One region of the Streptomyces sp. NBC_01803 genome, then DNA from elsewhere that is predicted to be linked to it. Evidence: riboswitches for the same ligand, from Rfam matches in the RefSeq annotation. Region 1 holds a riboswitch; the other holds the start of a gene.
What was found. A riboswitch is a leader RNA that binds a small molecule or an ion and turns the genes downstream of it on or off. The one in region 1 is predicted to bind cyclic di-AMP.
Positions count from the first base shown of each region.

Region 2: linked by a shared signal. The riboswitch ahead of OIE51_RS12445 (M23 family metallopeptidase) and the one ahead of OIE51_RS10320 (transglycosylase family protein) in region 1 are both predicted to bind cyclic di-AMP.

Region 1 covers NZ_CP109073.1:2,382,978-2,392,206, reverse strand. The annotation lists gene mfd (transcription-repair coupling factor) at 1-37, shown strand, start outside; tRNA gene OIE51_RS10340 (tRNA-Gln) at 321-392, opposite strand; gene OIE51_RS10335 (sensor histidine kinase) at 570-1,883, shown strand; gene OIE51_RS10330 (cytochrome P450 family protein) at 1,876-3,132, shown strand; gene OIE51_RS10325 (transglycosylase family protein) at 3,229-4,161, shown strand; cyclic di-AMP (ydaO/yuaA leader) riboswitch at 4,489-4,622, shown strand; gene OIE51_RS10320 (transglycosylase family protein) at 4,626-5,303, shown strand; gene eno (phosphopyruvate hydratase) at 5,532-6,812, shown strand; gene OIE51_RS10310 (FtsB family cell division protein) at 6,946-7,458, shown strand; gene OIE51_RS10305 (DUF501 domain-containing protein) at 7,498-8,019, shown strand; gene OIE51_RS10300 (Ppx/GppA phosphatase family protein) at 8,016-8,993, shown strand.
Region 2 covers NZ_CP109073.1:2,831,010-2,840,238, reverse strand. The annotation lists gene OIE51_RS12460 (pyridoxamine 5'-phosphate oxidase family protein) at 1-137, opposite strand, end outside; gene OIE51_RS12455 (MFS transporter) at 153-1,619, opposite strand; gene OIE51_RS12450 (winged helix-turn-helix transcriptional regulator) at 1,695-2,156, shown strand; cyclic di-AMP (ydaO/yuaA leader) riboswitch at 2,370-2,540, shown strand; gene OIE51_RS12445 (M23 family metallopeptidase) at 2,551-3,618, shown strand; gene OIE51_RS12440 (aldo/keto reductase) at 3,679-4,620, shown strand; gene OIE51_RS12435 (hypothetical protein) at 5,082-5,216, opposite strand; gene OIE51_RS12430 (NUDIX hydrolase) at 5,245-5,766, opposite strand; gene ribD (bifunctional diaminohydroxyphosphoribosylaminopyrimidine deaminase/5-amino-6-(5-phosphoribosylamino)uracil reductase RibD) at 5,825-6,550, opposite strand; gene OIE51_RS12420 (helix-turn-helix domain-containing protein) at 6,587-7,798, opposite strand; gene OIE51_RS12415 (hypothetical protein) at 8,039-8,491, shown strand; gene OIE51_RS12410 (hypothetical protein) at 8,488-8,718, shown strand; gene OIE51_RS12405 (MrcB family domain-containing protein) at 8,787-9,229, shown strand, end outside.

The sequences.
Region 1 (9,229 bases):
GACCGGCGAATTCCTGACAACGATTCCCGGCGCCTGACGGCCCACCCGTCCCGCGCCGGCGCGTCCCGCGCCTGCCGCGCCCACCCGTCCCGCGCCGACGCGGCTCGCGCCTGCCGCGCCGACGCGGCTCGCGGCGGGGCGGTGTGGCTCGGCGCCGCCGTACACAGGGCAGTACGGGCGGACGCTTCCGGAGATCCAGCGGCCGGCCTTCGAGCGCACGGCCGAACGCGGGCCGTACGACCCGGTGGTGGTGCGGCAGTGGGCCGACGAACAGCTCTGCCCGCGGCAGTTGGGGCGCGCGCGCTGAGCGCTGGAAGAGGCTCCCCCGCCAGGACTCGAACCTGGACATACGGCACCAAAAACCGCAGTGCTGCCAATTACACCACAGGGGATGGCATATCGGGCAAGGCGGCCTGGTTGTCAGGCCGCTGAACCGGCACCCCACACTATCCCAGCCCACCGGCCCCCGGCACGACGTTACGGCGCCCCTCCCACGTCCGGTCCGGCCGCCGGCCCGACCATCCTCACCCTCCTGAAAAGGAGTAGACCGCGCCCTTAGTCTGGTCGTTATGAATGCGACGGGGGCGGGGGAGGCACCGGGGCGGAGGTTCGCGCTCGGGTGGTGGACCCGGCGGCGCAGTGTCGTGCTCGACGGTGGGCTGGCGCTGGCCTCGGCCGCCGAGTGCGCGGGCCAGGGGGTCGGGTTCGCGGACCGGACCGGGCTGCCGGTCGGACTGGTCGTCGTGCCGGGGGCGCTGGCCGGGCTGACGCTGCTGGTGCGCCGCCGCTGGCCGCTCGCGGTGATCCTGGTCTCGGTCGCCGTCCTGCCCGCGAACATGGGCGCCATGCTGGCCCTTGTCGGCCTCTACACCCTGGCGACCACCGACGCGCCGCGCCGGATCATCGGGGCGCTGGCGTGCATGGAGGGCGCCGGGACGGTCATCGTCACCTATCTCCTCATGGACCAGGACGCGGACCTGCGGGAGCAGGGCATGCCGGTGTGGTTCCAGCCGCTGGTGTCCATCCTGTTCGGCGTGGCCTGCGTGGTGCCGCCGGTGCTCCTCGGGCTGTATGTGCGGGCGCGGCGGCGGCTGGTGGAGTCGTTGCGGGACCGGGCGCACGGTCTGGAGCGGGAGCTCGCGCTGCTGGCCGAGCGGGCCGAGGAGCGCGCGGAGTGGGCGCGGGGCGAGGAACGGCGGCGGATCGCGCGGGAGATGCACGACGTGGTGGCGCACCGGGTGAGCCTGATGGTGGTGCACGCGGCGGCGGTGCAGGCGGTGGCGCCGAAGAATCCGGAGAAGGCGGCGAAGAACGCGGCGCTGATCGGCGACATGGGCCGGCAGGCGCTGACCGAGCTGCGGACCATGCTGGGGGTGCTGCGGGCGGGGGACGGCCGGCGGGCGGACGCGCCGTCGCGGCTGGCGGAGATCGCGGTGGCGGTACGGGTGACGGAGGACGCGGGGCCGTCGCTGACGGAGGTCGCGGTGCTCGTGGCCGAGTCGCGGGCGGCGGGGATGACGGTGGACCTGGCCGTGGAGGGGGAGCCGCGCGGGTACGCGGAGCAGGTGGAGTCGACGGCCTACCGGGTGGTGCAGGAGGCGTTGACGAACGTGCACAAGCACGCGGCCGGCGCGGCGGCGCGGGTGCGGCTGGCGCACCGGGACGGCGAGGTGGCGGTGCTGGTGCAGAACGAGGCGCCGGACGGCGGGATCGGGGCGCCGGACGGCGCGCGGCTGCCGAGCGGCGGGAACGGTCTGGTGGGGATGCGCGAGCGGGTGACGGCGCTGGGCGGCGGGTTCGTGTCGGGGCCGACGGACAGCGGGGGCTTCCGGGTCTCGGCGGTGATCCCGGACCAGCGACGGCCGGAGCCGGCGGATGGCTGAGGGCGGGGAGCCGCCGACGCTGTTCGACCAGGGCTTCACGGCGGACCCGTATCCGGCGTACGCGTGGCTGCGCGAGAACGCGCCGGTGCACCGGGCGGTGCTGCCGAGCGGGGTGGCTGCCTGGCTGGTGACGCGGTACGCGGACGCGCGCCGGGCGCTGGCCGATCCCCGGCTGAGCAAGAACCCGGGGCGGCACAGCGCGGCGGACCACGCCTCGGGGCGGGTCGGCATCCCGGGGGAGCGCGGCGCGAACGTGATGACTCATCTGCTGAACATCGACCCGCCGGACCACACGCGGCTGCGGCGGCTGGTGTCGACGGCGTTCACGCCGCGCCGGGTGGCCGAGTTCGAGCCGCGGGTGCGGGAGTTGTCGGAGCGGCTGGTGGACGGGTTCGCGGGCGCCGGATCGGCGGACCTGATCGACGAGTTCGCGTTCCCGCTGCCGATCTACGCGATCTGCGACCTGCTGGGGGTGCCGCCCGAGGACCAGGACGACTTCCGGCGGTGGGCCGGGATGATGCTGCACACGGCGGGCAAGCGCGGCGGGGTGGGGCGCGCGGTGCGGCGGATGCGGACGTATCTGGGGGAGTTGATCCACCGCAAGCGGGGGGAGTTGGGGGACGACCTGATCTCGGGTCTGATCCGGGCGTCGGACCACGGTGAGCAGTTGACGGAGGACGAGGCCGCGTCGATGGCGTTCATCCTGCTCTTCGCGGGCTTCGAGACGACGGTGAACCTGATCGGGAACGGCACCCTGGCGCTGCTGCGGAACCCGGCGGAGCTGGCGCGGCTGCGGGGCGCGGTGGCGGCGGGGGACGAGGCGCTGATGGCCTCGGCGGTCGAGGAGTTGCTGCGGTTCGACGGGCCGGTGGAACTGGCGACGTGGCGGTTCGCGTCGGAGCCGCTGACGCTGGGCGGACAGCGGGTGGAGCGCGGCGATCCGGTGCTGGTCGTGCTGGCGGCGGCGGACCGCGATCCGGCCCGCTTCGCGGCGCCGGACGCGCTGGATCTGGGGCGGCCGGACAATCCGCATCTGGGGTACGGGCACGGCATCCACTACTGCCTGGGCGCGCCGCTGGCACGGCTGGAGGCACGCACGGCGCTGGCGACGCTGCTGCGGCGGCTGCCGGATGTGCGGCTGGCGGCGGAGCCGGCCGATCTGCGCTGGCGGGGCGGGCTGATCATGCGTGGGCTGCGGTCCTTGCCGGTCGCGTTCACGGCGGAAGGTGACAGAGCGTCAGCAGTGTGATGAACACGTTATCCCGGCGGGATCGACTTGTGATCGTGCGGACGGAGGACTAGGTTCCCCTCATCCGTAACAGTGTTCGCATGAGAGGACCGTCAAATGCGCTCCCGGACCGGCCGTCACCGTCGTCCACGACAGGCTCCGGCCTTTCTCGTCACCGCGGGGGTGACGGGCGCGGGCATCGCGTTGCCCCTGATCGGCGCGGGCTCGGCGAACGCGGTGAGTGATGGCACGTGGGACCAGGCCGCCGAGTGCGAGAGCGGCGGGATATGGACGGCGAACACCGGTAACGGCTACTACGGCGGCTTCCAGTTGCCGCTGAGCCTGTGGGAGCGGTACGGCGGGCTCGACCTCGCGCTCCGGCCCGACCTGGCGAGCCGGGCGCAACAGATCACGGTGGCGACGCGGATGCTCGCCGACCAGGGGCAGGAAGCGCTGCCGGGGTGCGCGTTGCTGTCGGGGCTGTGGGAGGAGTTCCGCGCCGAGCACGGGGACGACGTGGACCGGGCGGAGGAGGCCGAGGAGGCCCAGGCCGAGGAGGAGATCGGGGGGCCGGAGGAGTCGGCCGTACCCGGTGAGGAGGGCGGCGAGGTCGAGGGACCGGACACGGAGCCCGGCCTGGAGCCGTCCGAGCCGCCGGTCGAGGGATCGGTCGAGGGATCGGTCGAGGGATCGGTCGAGGAGCCGACGGAGGAGCCCGCGGCGGAGGCGGCCGGAGAGGCGGCCGAGGAGCCCGCCGGTGACGAGCCCGACGCGGCGGAGGCGGCCGGGAGCGCGGACGGCGGCGGGCGGCACCGGGGTGAGCTCGACCCGGCGGAGGCGGAGGCCGGTGCGGAGCCGGCCGCCACGACCGGGCGGCACGCGGACCGTTACGAGGTGCGGCGGGGGGACACCTTGTCCGCCATTGCGGTGGTGTCCGGGGTGTCCGGCGGCTGGCCCGCCCTCTACGAGGCGAATAAAACGGTCATTGGCGACAATCCAGACTTCATACTCCCGGGCCAGGTGCTGGAGTTGGCGGTCGCGGCCCGTTAGGTATCGATTCGCGAGCGCAACTTTGCGATCTGAAAAGTGTGACCATCATCTCCCCGCACTTCGGTGATATCGGACTCTTCCGTCGTTTCGCCTCCCTGGCTGACCTGGGCAAATCCGACTTCTCGCGCGTCAACCCCCGCCACGCCGGTGATCTTCATCGTTCTTGAATCGTTAGTGAGCGTGTGTTTAGTGTCCCTCCGCTCGACGTCTCGCCGGGCACCGAAGCCGAACGCCGAATCCTGCCGCCGGCCTCGGGGACCACCATCGCGCACCACCGCAGGCAGGAGCGGGGGACCCAGGCCGCGACCCGGTAGCCGACACCGGGGCGCGGATGCCGCGCCGGACCGCACTCCCGGCAACGGCTTGGGGTGAAGCCCCGGACGCCGCAAGGCGCCAGGGGCCGGGCAACTCACCAGACCCGAACCCGACAGCTCACCTCGCAGGCGTCGGTGAGAAGGATCGTCATGCTGTTCACAGGCAAGGGCCGTCATCGTCGTCCGTCCAGACCGACCCGCTTCGCCGCCGCGGCCACCGTCACCGGCGCCGCCGCGGTCGCGCTTCCGCTGCTGAGCGCCACCGGCGCCGGCGCCGCCTCCGTCGACACCTGGGACACCGTCGCCCAATGCGAGTCCGGCGGCGACTGGGCCATCAACACCAACAACGGCTATTACGGCGGCCTGCAGTTCTCCCAGTCGAGCTGGGAAGCGGCCGGCGGTTCGCAGTACGCCTCCCGCGCCGACCTGGCCTCCAAGGACCAGCAGATCGCCGCCGCCGAGGTGCTTCTCTCGATGCAGGGCCCCGGCGCCTGGCCGGTCTGCGGCCCGCAGGCGGGTCTGTCCGCCGGCGGCCCGGCCGCCGAGGTGAACCCCGGTGGCGCCGCCCCGGAGCCGGCTCCCGAGCCCGCGCCCGAGCCGCAGCCCGCGGAGGAGATCCCGGCCGAGCCGCAGGCCGCCCCGGCCCGCGAGGAGGAGGTGCCCGCCGACGACAGCAACGGCGGGACCTACACCGTCAAGCGCGGTGACACCCTCTCGGAGATCGCCGAGGAGCACGACACCACCTGGCAGCAGCTCTGGGCCGACAACGCCGATGTGGTCGGGGACAACCCCGACCTGATCCACCCCGGTCAGGAGCTCGGCGTCTGATCCGCCCCGGCCCACGCCGGTGAACCGGAACCCGGTGCGGGGCGACGCCCCCGCACCGGGTTTTCTTCTCCCGTTGAACAAAAAGGTGGCCCCCGCTCTGAGCTGGGCTTTCAGAGGGGTATCGAGTGCTTAGGGCGAGCTGGCGACCAGTGCGGCCTCCCGGGGCGGCTACGCTCAGAGGGCTGAAGACGCCACTGATGACATCCACTCGGACCTAAGGAGAACCTCGTGCCGTCTATCGACGTCGTCGTAGCCCGCGAGATCCTTGACTCGCGAGGCAACCCCACGGTCGAGGTCGAGGTTGGCCTCGACGACGGCAGCACGGGTCGTGCCGCCGTTCCCTCCGGGGCCTCCACCGGGGCCTTCGAGGCGCTGGAGCTGCGCGACGGGGATCAGAGCCGCTACCTGGGCAAGGGCGTGGAGAAGGCCGTCCTCGCCGTCATCGAGCAGATCGGCCCCGAGCTGGTGGGTTACGACGCCACCGAGCAGCGGCTGATCGACCAGGCGATGTTCGACCTGGACGCCACCGCCGACAAGTCCTCGCTCGGCGCCAACGCCATCCTCGGCGTCTCCCTCGCCGTGGCGCACGCCGCCTCCGAATCCCGCGACCTCCCCCTCTTCCGCTACCTCGGCGGGCCCAACGCGCACCTGCTCCCGGTGCCGATGATGAACATCCTGAACGGCGGCGCGCACGCCGACTCGAACGTGGACATCCAGGAGTTCATGATCGCCCCCATCGGCGCGGAGTCCTTCTCCGAGGCCGTCCGCTGGGGTGCCGAGACCTACCACACGCTCAAGAAGGTGCTGAAGGAGCGCGGCCTGGGCACCGGCCTGGGCGACGAGGGCGGCTTCGCGCCGAGCCTCGGCTCCAACCGCGAGGCCCTCGACCTGATCGTCGAGGCCATCCAGAAGGCCGGGTACACCCCGGGTCAGGACATCGCCCTCGCCCTGGACGTGGCCGCCACCGAGTTCTACTCGGACGGCGTCTACACCTTCGAGGGCAAGTCCCGCACCGCCGCCGAGCAGACGGCGTACTACGCCGAGCTGGTCGAGGCGTACCCGCTGGTGTCCATCGAGGACCCGCTGAGCGAGGAGGACTGGGAGGGCTGGCAGGCCCTCACCGCCGAGCTCGGCGGGAAGGTACAGATCGTCGGCGACGACCTCTTCGTCACCAACCCCGAGCGGCTCCAGCGCGGCATCGACGCGGGTGCGGCCAACGCGCTGCTGGTGAAGGTCAACCAGATCGGCTCGCTGACCGAGACCCTGGACGCCGTGGAGCTGGCCCAGCGCAACGGTCTCAAGTGCATGATGTCCCACCGCTCCGGCGAGACGGAGGACGTCACCATCGCGGACCTGGCCGTCGCCACCAACTGCGGTCAGATCAAGACCGGCGCCCCCGCCCGTTCCGAGCGGGTCGCCAAGTACAACCAGCTGATGCGGATCGAGGAGATCCTCGACGACGCGGCTGTCTACGCCGGGCGCAGCGCGTTCCCGCGCTTCCGCGGCTGAGACTCCCGGGGGGCGGACCGGCGGGACCTCCCGTCCTGTCCGTCCCGTCCGCCCGCCCTACGCCCGTCCCCGCCCTCCGTCCCGTACGGTGGCGGGGCACGGGTACGGCGAACTGGGGTGTGAGGGAGGCGACGTGGCCGCGGAGCGGGACCGGTTCTCCACCGCCACCAGACTCAGGGCACTGGGCGAGCAGGCCGCCGCGCGGGTCTACCGCGCGCAGAGCCGTCGGCTGCGCCGCCCGCCGCGCCGCAGCCGCCTCACCGGCCGGGCCGCGATCCTGGCACTCGTGCTGTGCTCCCTGATCGTCGCGCTCGCCTATCCGCTGCGGCAGTACATCCAGCAGCGCACCGAGATCGCCGACCTGCGGCGGCAGGCCCAGGAGGAGCGGCAGCGGGTCGAAGACCTGCGGGACGCCAAGGCCCGCTGGCAGGACCCGGCGTATGTCGAACAACAGGCGCGCGAGCGGTTGCAGTACGTGCGGCCCGGCGAGATCGGGTTTCTCCTCCCGGAGGCCGGTGACGGCGACGGCGAGGCCGGCGGGGACGAGGAGGACGACGAGCGCCTGCGCACCCGTGGTGCCCCCGCCCCCCGCCCCTGGTACGACAATCTGTGGGACGGCGTCGACAAGGCCGACCGGCCGAGCTGACGCCGCGACGTCCCCCAGTTCCCGGACAGAAAGCCACTCGTGGAAACCCCAACCCCGACGGACGCCGCCGCGATCGAGGAGCAGCTCGGCCGGCCGCCGCGCGGTCTGCGCGCGGTCGCGCACCGCTGCCCCTGCGGCAGCCCGGACGTCGTGGAGACGGCGCCCCGTCTGCCGGACGGCACGCCGTTCCCCACCACCTACTACCTGACCTGTCCGCGCGCGGCCTCCGCCATCGGCACCCTGGAGGCCGAGGGCGTCATGAAGGACATGACGGTCCGGCTGGCCGAGGACCCGGAGCTGGCCGCCGCGTACCGGACCGCCCACGAGGACTACCTCGCGCGCCGCGACGCCATCGAGGTGCTGCCCGGCTTCCCCAGCGCGGGCGGGATGCCCGACCGGGTCAAGTGCCTGCACGTGCTGGTCGCCCACTCCCTGGCCGCCGGGCCCGGGGTCAATCCGCTGGGCGACGAGGCGCTGGCCCTGCTGCCCGAGTGGTGGCGCAAGGGCCCGTGTGTCCAGGTCCGTTCCGGCGCGTCCGGTGAAGGAGACGACGAGACATGACGGCAGCCGCCGCGATCGACTGCGGCACCAACTCCATCCGCCTGCTGATCGCCGACGCCGATCCGGCGACCGGGCGGCTGACCGACCTGGACCGGCGGATGGAGATCGTCCGCCTGGGCCAGGGCGTGGACCGCACCGGCCGACTGGCCCCCGAGGCGCTGGACCGCACCTTCGCCGCCTGCCGCCGGTACGCCGCGGCGATGGCGGAGCACGGCGTCACACCGGAGCGGACCCGGTTCGTCGCCACCTCCGCCTCGCGCGACGCGGAGAACCGCGACGACTTCACGCGCGGCGTGCGGGACATCCTGGGCATCACGCCCGAGGTGATCAGCGGCGACGAGGAGGCCGCGCTCTCCTTCACCGGCGCGACCGGGGAGCTGACCGGGCGGCCGGGGATAACGCCGCCGTACCTGGTGCTCGACATCGGTGGCGGCTCCACGGAGTTCGTGCTCGGCGACGACGCGGTGCGAGCTGCCCGCAGCGTCGATATCGGCTGCGTGCGGCTGACCGAGCGGCACCTGCTGCGCGACGGGGCCATCACCGACCCGCCGACGCCGGCGCAGATCGCCGCGATGAGCGCCGACATCGACGCCGCGCTCGCGCTGGCGGCGGAGCGGGTGCCGCTGGACGCCACGCACACCCTCGTCGGGCTGGCCGGCTCGGTGACCACGCTCGCCGCGATCGCCCTGGACCTGCCCGACTACGACTCGGCCGCGATCCACCACTCCCGTCTCACGACCGAGCGCGTCCGGGAGATCACCACCCGCCTGCTCGCCGCCACCCACGCCGAGCGCGCCGCGATCCCGGTGATGCACCCGGGCCGGGTGGACGTGATCGGCGCGGGCGCGCTGGTGCTGCTGAAGGTCCTCGAACGCACCGGCGCGCGGGAGGTCGTGGTCAGTGAACACGACATCCTGGACGGCATCCTGTGGAGCGTCGTGACCCCTGAACGGGGGCCGCGAACAAGTTCGTGAAGTTTTTCACATGGGGTTCCCCGAAATAGTCCCGACCTGGGGCGGGAAGGGCCGGGCAGCGCCGCCCGGCAGGCCCTTCGCGGCCGGATCCGGGGGGTTCCGGGCGGTGTGCGCGGCGCCGCTCGACTGTTCGGGGGAGGCGGTCACGGGGTGGATCACCCCGGCGACCAGCGCTGATCTCTCCACGTGCCCGGCGGCGCGGTGCGGAGACGCTTACGCGCGAGTAACAAAGGGGC
Region 2 (9,229 bases), 450 kb from region 1:
TCCCAGACGGCGACCAGCACCCGGGCCCGGGGGCGCCCCTTGGCGTCGACGGTGATCATCGAGGCGTAACGGATCTCGCTGAGGTAGTCGCGGAACCGCGGCTCGATCTCGGCGAACGACTTCACGGTGGCGGTCATGACGGAACGCGCTCCCTAACGTGAGACGGACGGAGCCGGCACGGACTCCCCAGCCGGTGGGGTGGCCACCGTCGCCGCCGCGCCCCCCACCACCGGGGCCGGACGCCGCCGCGTCGGCCCCGCCGCGATGACGGCGGCGGCGAGGATCGCCGCGCCCAGCGGCACGAGCAGCGCCGCGTGGAAGCCGTCGAGCATGGTCTGCGCCGAGGCGGCGACGCCGCCCGCCTCCGGCGCGACGGCGACATTGACGGCGGTGGCGGCGGAGAGGCCGAGCGCCGCGCCGAACTGGAAGGAGGTGTAGAGCAGCCCACCGGCCAGCCCCTGCTCGGACTCCTCGATGCCGTCGGTCGCGGAGATGGTCAGCGGCCCGTAGGCGAGGGCGAACGAGAGCCCGACCAGCAGCATGGACGGGAACATCGCCAGGTAGACGGTGTCCAGGCCGATCGGCAGGAACAGCCCGTACCCGGCCACCGCCAGCAGCAGCCCGCCGAGGATGACCCGCGCGTTGCCGTAGCGGTTCACCAGGCGGGGCGTCAGCGTCGGCGCGAGGACCGCGTCGATGCCCATCACCAGCATGGCCAGGCTCGTCTTCATTGTTGACCAGCCGCGGAGCTCCTGGAGGTAGAGGACGGCGATGAACTGGAAGGCGAAGAACGCGGCGGCCAGCAGCAGACCGGCGGCGTTGACGCGCAGCAGCGTCCCCGAGCGCAGGATGCCCAGCCGCAGCAGCGGGGCGGCGGAGCGGCGTTCGACGGCGACGAAGGCGGTGAGGGCCGCGAGCCCGGCGGCGAGCGTCGCCGCCGTCCAGCCGATGCCGGTGTGGGTGGCGCGCTCGACCGTGACGGCCAGCAGCATGAGGGCGACGGTGATGAGCAACGCGCCCGTGATGTCGACGGGTTGGCTTCCCGGCGCGACGGGCTGCTCCGCCGGGCGCGGGATGAGCACGAGGGCGGCGAGCAGGACGACCAGCGAGACCAGGACCGGGGCGAAGAAGACCCACCGCCAGTCGACCGAGGAGAGCAGTCCGCCGAGGACGAGACCGAGCGAGAAGCCGCCGGCGGCGGTGCCGGAGTAGATCAGCAGGGCGCGGTCGCGCCGCGGACCCTCCGGGAAGGTCGTCGTGATGATCGACAGGCCGGCCGGGGTCATGAACGCGGCGGCCACGCCCGTCACGAACCGGGCGGCGATGAGCATCCAGCCCTCGGTCGCCAGCCCGCCGAGGCCGGAGAAGAGCAGGAAGACGCTCAGCCAGCCGACGAACATCCGCCGCCGGCCGAGGAGATCGGCGGCCCGGCCGCCCAGCATCATGAAGCCTCCGTAGCCGAGGACATAGGCGCTCATCACCCACTGGAGTTCGCCGGTGGACAGACCCAGATCGGCGCGGATGGAGGGGAGGGCCACGTTGAGCATGGCCACGTCGATCCCCTCCAGGAAGATGGCGCCGCACAGGACGAACAACATGCCCCAGGCACGAGTGGACATGGGCAGGTTCCCTTCGGGGCAGATCAGAGACGGTTCCTCCTTGTAACCGACAGCATCATGGGGAACCATCTCCGCATGGAAGAAGGCACTTCGAAGTCCCTCGGGAACACCGGGGATACCGTGGGCCCGACCTGCGATGACGGCGGCGGCTCCGACGCGTACGCGTATGACGTGAAGCAGTGGGATGTGCGCGAGGACTGCGAAGTCCGCCAGATCCTCGACCGGATCGCGGACAAGTGGTCGCTGCTCGTCATCGCGCTCCTCGACTGCCAGAGCCTGCGGTTCACCGAGCTGCGCCGCGAGATCGACGGCGTGAGCCAGCGGATGCTGACCCGGACGCTGCGACACCTGGAGCGTGACGGCCTGGTGAGCCGGACCGTGCGCGCGACCGTGCCGCCGCGCGTCGACTACGCGCTGACGCCGCTCGGTTCCACGCTGCACGCGACGATCCAGTCGTTGGTCACCTGGACCGAGGAGCATCAGCGCGAGATCGCCGCCGCCCGTGCCACATACGACGCACGCGACCACGAGGGGTGAGCATGTGGCGCTCCTCACATAACAATTGACGTACTGTCAGATGCTCAGCCCCCTATAAATCGGCGTCGATTTGCCGGATTTGCAGCGCTTCGGGACTGAAAATCCTGGTCAAGGGCTCGGGTTTATTCCCTCAAGCACTTGGAATCTGGCGGCAGCTTCTATTAACGTTCGATAACGCAGCGCGGTCGTCACCGCCGTCACAAGAGACGGCGCCGTGCTCACTCGCCGAATCCGGCACGTGCGAAACAACTGCACCAATGGAACCGGGGACCCACCACTTGGGGTGAATCGGACTGTCGGCAGCCACCAGCCGCCGCCCTTCCGTAGGAGACCTTCCTGCTCCGAACCCGTCAGCTAACCCGGTAGGCGGAAGGAAGGAAAGGAGAGCGCCTCCGTGGCGTCGAACCGGCATGCCTCGATAGAGGGCACGCACTTGGACACGTACGGCTCGCCCGGCACGTACCCGGCCTACTTCGGGCCGAAGGCCGACGACGGCGAGACGTACGGCGAGTGGAATCCCAGCGAGGACACCCTCCTTCCGGTGCGCGGGCGGCACCGTGTCGCCCGCCAGCGTGGCGGCACCATCGCCCGCAGCCGCGCGGTGCTCGGCGTCGGCGTGTTCGCCGCGGTCGGCGCGGGCGGCATGGCCACGGCCAACGAGGAGGGCGCGAGCGCCGTCGCCGGCGTGGACACCGCCGCGGACGAGATGGCGACCATCCCCGTCCTCGGCGACCTGCTCACCGGCACGGACTCCGGTGCCGACACCGCGACCGCCGACACCGCGACCGCCGATACCGCGACCGCCGACTCCGCCGCCGCTCTCGCCGAGGCACCGTCCGGGCCCGCCGGTGTGCTCGACGCGGGCGAGGCCCTGCGCACCCGCCTCCTCCAGCAGGCCGACCAGCAGGACGCCAACGCGGAAACCCAGGCCGTCACCGCCGCCGTCCAGGAGGCCGAGGCCGCCGCCGCCGAGGAAGCCGCGGCCGTGGCCGAGGCCGAGCGGGCCGCCGAGGAGGAGCGGCGGCGCGAACGCGAGGAGGCCGAGCGGCTGGAGCAGCTGCGTGCCAGCTTCACCCTGCCCCTCAACGACTACCGCCTCTCCACCTACTTCGGTGAGAGCGGCTCGATGTGGCAGACCACCCACACCGGCACCGACTTCGCCGCCCCGACCGGCACGCCGGTCAAGAACGTGCACACCGGCACCGTCACGGAGGCCGCCTGGGCCGGCTCGTACGGATACCGCGTCATCGTCGAGTTGGAGGACGGCACCGAGGTCTGGTACTGCCACCTGTCCTCGATGAGCGTGTCCACCGGGCAGGAGATCGTCACCGGCGACACCGTCGGCCGCGTCGGCTCCACGGGCAACTCCACCGGTCCCCACCTCCACCTGGAGGTCCGCCCCGGTGGCGACACCGCCATCGACCCGCTGCTCTGGCTGCGCGACAAGGGCATCACGGTCTGACGCCTCCGATGGCCCTGGCGGCTCCCCTGACGCCAGGGCCACCGAGTTTACGCTGGCCGCATGACTGCACAGAGGCACGCCGTCGGCGCTTTCGAGGTCTTCCCCCTCTGCCTGGGGGGCAACGTCTTCGGCTGGACGGCCGACGAAGCGGAGTCGTTCGCCGTTCTCGACGCCTACGCCGAGGCCGGCGGGAACTTCGTGGACACCGCCGACAGCTACTCCGCCTGGATCGAGGGCAATGCGGGCGGCGAATCCGAGACGATCATCGGCCGCTGGCTGGCCCGGCGCGGTCGGCGCGACGACATTGTGGTGGCCACGAAGGTGGGCGCGCATCCCGACTTCAAGGGCCTGTCCGCCGCCACCATCAAGGGCGCCGCCGAGGAGTCCCTGCGCCGGCTCGGCACCGACCGCATCGACCTGTACTACACGCACTTCGACGACGAGTCGGTCGAGGTCGCGGAGATCATCACCGCCCTGGACGACCTCGTGCGGGCCGGCAAGGTCCGCGAGATCGGCGTCTCCAACATCTCCCCGGCCCGCCTCGAAGCCTCCCTGGAGTTCTCCACCCGGGAGAACAAGGCCCGTTACGTCGCGATCCAGCCCCACTACAACCTCGTCTCCCGCGACACCTACGAAGGCCCTCTCGCCGACCTGGCCACCCGCTACGGCCTGGCCGCCATGCCGTACTTCGCGCTGGCCGCCGGCTTCCTCACCGGCAAGTACCGCCCGAACGCCGCCGTTTCGAGTGCCCGCGCCGGCCGCGCGGCCCAGCACCTGGAGACGGAGCACGGCCGCCGCGTGCTCACCGCCCTGGACGAGATCGCCGCCGCCCACCAGGCCGAGGTCGCCACGATCGCCCTCGCCTGGCTCGCCGTCCAGCCCACGGTCGCCGCCCCCATCGCCAGCGCCCGCACCCTCGACCAGCTCCCCGCCCTGCTCGCGGTGGCCGATGTGACCCTCACCGACGCCGACGTCACCCGGCTCACCGAGGCGTCGCTCTGACGATGCGACTCTTCCGCCACCGCCGGCCCCAGACCGACCGCCTCCTGGCCTGATCAGACGCGGCTCAATGTCGTAGCGCGCTTTCGCCGCTTCCAGCAGCGCTTCACCAAGGGCGGTGCGTAAGCGTCGTAGGTGCCGCGGTCGCGGTGGGCCGGGGCCGCCGTGAGATCAAGGCCCGCGTATCCGGCCATCGGGTCCAGGTGTGGCGCTCGGCGTCGGGGTAGGTGGTGCGGGAGAGGCGGAGGGTGTCGATCACGCCTGCCGGTTGCCGGCCCGGAAGGTGGCGGCCGAGGGCGCGGTAGTCGGCGGTGGCGTTGTGGGCGGCGGATCCAGGTGTCGTCCAGCATGGCCGTACCTCGTCGGCCACGGCCGTCCAGGGCGGGCAGGTGGTCAGACGCTCGTTCGTCAGCTTGTGGACGCCGGTGGCGAACGGGGTGACGGATCACGGGCGGTTGGATGAGTCAGGACCCGGCGGTGGTGGTGTCGGGGGTGCCGTTACGGATGGCCAGGGCGGCGACTTCGGCCAGGTCGGGCGGTGTCGCGCTGTTGCCCTCGACGTCCACGACCAAGAGCCGGGGCCAGTCCTCTGAGGTCACGGTGATGTGGGTTCCTCGAAGCGGGATTTCAGAGTGATCCCCAGTCGGCCGCGCCATCGCGAAGATACGCTGGCTGTCCGCTGCCGAGGGCGCGTACGGCCGCGTCGAGTCTGCGGCGCAGTCTTGGATTGAGCAGGTCGCGGGCTGTTTCCAGGGGCATGAAGGCGGTTGCGGAGAGTTCGGTGTCGTGAGGCCGCAGGTGGGCGGCCTGGGTGTCGGTGAGGGTGCCGCCGTCGAAGACGAAGGCGAGGAGGTCGTCCCAGGGGCCGTGGGGCGGGACCCAGTCCACGACGAGCAGTTGACGGAGGTTGGGTGTGTGGCCGAGTTCTTCGCGCAGTTCGCGTACCGCAGCGTCGTGGGGGGACTCGTTGGCTTCGGCCATGCCGCCGGGAAGGTCCCAGCCGGGTTTGTAGGTGGGGTTGACCAGAAGGAGTCGGTCGGCCTGGTCGCGCAGGAGGACATCGGCGGCGACGCGTTTGCGTGCCTGCTTGGCGTTGCCCTCGGCGAGGTAGGCGTTCCACGCGGCCGGGTCGGCGGGGCTGGGCCTCATCGGCGGGGTTCTCCGACTCGGCACAGCCCCGGACTGAGTACACACCGGGAACTCGCCGTCAGGGCCGCTGAGGCCGAGCGAGGAGCCGTACGTCGGGCCCGGATCGCGCGACGTCCAGCAGGTCACAGCGCAGAATGTCCGCCATGGTCTCGACGGTCCCGCCCTGGAGCGCGCTCTTGCCGTTCCCCAGCAGGGCGGGCGCGATGTACGCGATGATCCGGTCCACCAGCCCGGCCGAGACGAACGAAGCGGCCAGCGTCGGCCCCCCTTCCAGGAACATCCCGCGCACCCCGCGCGCACGCAACTCCTCCAGCAACGCGGGCAGTTCCAGACCGCGCCCGTCGGCGGCGCGCGGCAGCCGTACGACGGTGGCCGCATCTTCGAAGTGCCGTGCGTCCGCGTCCTCCGCGACGGCGATCAGCGTGGGCGCGACATCGTCCAATACCCTCGCCCCCTTGGGGGTACGGGCGTTGGTGTCCACCACAACACGCCACGGCTGCCGCTCGACCTGGACGGGGATCTGGAGCCGAGGATCATCCCAGCCCGACCGAACCGCGAGGTGCGGGTCGTCGGCCTGCTGGGTCCCCGAGCCGACGACGGTCGCCTGACAGGCGGCGCGCAAGGCGTGAACCTCCGCCCGCGACTCCGGACTCGTGATCCACTGACTGGTGCTGTCCGCCGCCGCGATCCGGCCGTCCAGCGTCGCGGCGTACTTGTAGACGACATAGGGCCGCCCTTCGACCGTGCCCCATTCATCGACCCCGACCAACTGGCTGATCCGCACAGACCCTCCCGACGACTGTCCCGGAACAGATCCTAGTTACAGCACGGAGACCGCCTCGGTAAGGTCGCGCACCGCAGACATCCGACGCCACGGCGCCAGGCCCGTCACCACACGCTGCAACTCCGCCTTCGTGCGCCGCGATGCCGTCTCGCGAATGATCTCCAGTGCTTGGCCGCCTACGGCACACGCCTCGTCCGGATCCCGATTGGCCGCGTGAGCGTTGGCGAAGCGCGCAAGATGCAGGCCGCGTTCACGCTCGTACTGTGACGGCCAGGTGCCGAGGGCCCGTTCGTAAACGGTCACGGCCTCGGCGGGTTTACCCAGCCGCAGCAGGCAACTCGCGCGCTGTATCTCAACGTAGGCGGGCACGCAGTAGCCGCCGAGTCCATCAGTCGGCGTCTCACCGTCATCGACCATCTCCCGGGCGGCGTCCAGAGCTCGGGCGGTCTCGGTCTGGTCACCACCCCACGCATGGCCGTGAGCGAGCTGAAGATGGGCCGAGGCCCGGACGCGTTGCGCGACGTCGCCTCTCACCCGCAGGGCGGCGGCGGCAAGACCAAGAGTCCGTTGGGGCTGCGACAGGTTGGCGGACTGCTGAGCCTTTCGCATGAGGATGAAGGACTGCCGGGCGGGATCGTCTGCCTCCTGCGCCCACTCCATCGCTCGGTCGGACCACCACAGACTGCGCTCGGGCTGACCGAGATCCTCGTGCAACCAGCCGGCGAACTCCGCCCATTCGGCACTCGTCTGAAGCAGGGCGCGGCGAAGCCGGCCCGTGGTGGCCGGGAGGAGCTGTTGCGCCAGAACCTTGAGGTGATCCTGCACCGTGCCGATGACCGAACGAGGTCCGTACAAACTGTCCGACTGCACGAGTGTGGCCCGCAGACGCCGCAGATGGTCGACCACGGCGGGGTTCACAGCCCGATGAGCCGTCGCGATGTCGTCAGGGAGGGCGGGCATTCCGAGCGCGGCCGACGCGCCGAGAAAGTGGCGACGATTCACACGCTCATTCTGCGTCGATGCACCCTCGCTCGACAGTCCCACTCGCTCGTGAGCGATACCCAGCCGGTCGGCGACCAGCGCGAGCATGCGGACGTCGTGGACCGACTGAAGACCTCGTTCGAGCCGGCTGATCGTGCTCTGGCTGTATCCGCACAGGTCGGCCAGCTGCCGCTGCGTGAGACCACGATCTCGCCTGGCCTCCGCGATGGTCTCGCCGAGTCTGTGATTCCGTGCGAAGAGCCCCATACGCGGTCCTATGAGCAGAGGGGGGAAGTACGACGCAGAATACCCAACGTAGTGGAGCGCTCGCGTGCTGATGCGTCTCTCGCATACGGTCGTCGTTCCCCGCATCGGGAGCTGCGCTCCGAAGTCTCGCCGCGCTTCTGTGAACGCATGAGACCGCGAGAGACCGCAGCGGCTCCTCCGTGGATTCCGCTGGATGACCAAGGCGTGCGCGTTCTGCCATGCGGAAGGTGGTGGGATGCCGTGCGCGTCGTCCGTTCCGACGGCGTACGCGCGATCACCTGGCTGGATGGTCGATCGGGCCCGGTGGTCGAAGATCAGGCCCAGGGCACGATGTGCTGGCTGGTCGAGCGGGGCACGACGGGCACGTGGCGGCTGCCCGGCGTCCAACTGCTCGGCAGCGGCAGCGTGATGCCCATCCCCCCGCCGACCTGGATCAAGGGCCCGGCGACCCGCTGGCGCATCCCGCCGCGCGGGAGCTGCCTGACGCACCCCGGTCGGCTGTACGAGGCACTGGTCGTCGCCACCACTGAGCGACCTCGTCCGATCGAAAGCTTCCGCACGGCCGAGTGCTCCATGAACAGCCATGCCGCATGCACGAAGGCGGAGGCACCGCCGTCCCCTCGCGACAGCGCGGTGATCTATCAGGCGTGCGACTGCTGGTGCCACGCCTGGCGAGAGAGGAGGGGCCGATGAACGCCTCGAACGTCGGCGTGATCGTGACCGTGGAGGTCGACGCCTCCACGGTCCAACGCGGCGACCAACTGATGGTCGGCGGCTACCTGTTCACAGTCAGCGACATGATCACGCTCGCCCAGGGCGCGAAACGCCTGGAGTTCACCACCGGCGAGTCCTTCACGATGCGCCCCCCTACGATCCTCTGGGCCACCCGCCGTTCCCCGGCTCGGCGTAGGGGGAGGTAGCTATCGTGTGGCTGTGGAGATCACCCATTCGGGTACCGAAGGCGAGCTGTGGTTGACACCATGGGGTCATGTCGGCCAACGAGATGGACCTTCGCGACCTCCTCCTGCGTGTCGCGAGCACGTACGATCGGTCAGCGAAGACTACTAAAGGCACCCCTGGGCAGGAGTTGCTACGTCGGGTGAGCCACATGTCCCTACCCCTTCCTATCGGAACGTTCGCGGAGGGGCATGGCGGCCGAGGTGGTTCCGCTTTCTGCCCGTGGATTGGTGTCTTCGATCCGGACATCAATGAGAAGCCCCGAGAAGGGCTGTATTTGGCCTATATCTTCGCGAAAGACCTCACATCGGTGACGTTGACCCTGCAACAGGGTGTGGAAGGGGCGGGGGCCACTCCTCGCAAGAACCGCGCGGTACACAGGCGGCTCCGGGCTAACGCCGAGAGATTGCAGGCGGCTATGTTGCAGGACGCTCTCGACGGTTGGCGTGAGCGGCCTCGACTTGGTGTGAAGAC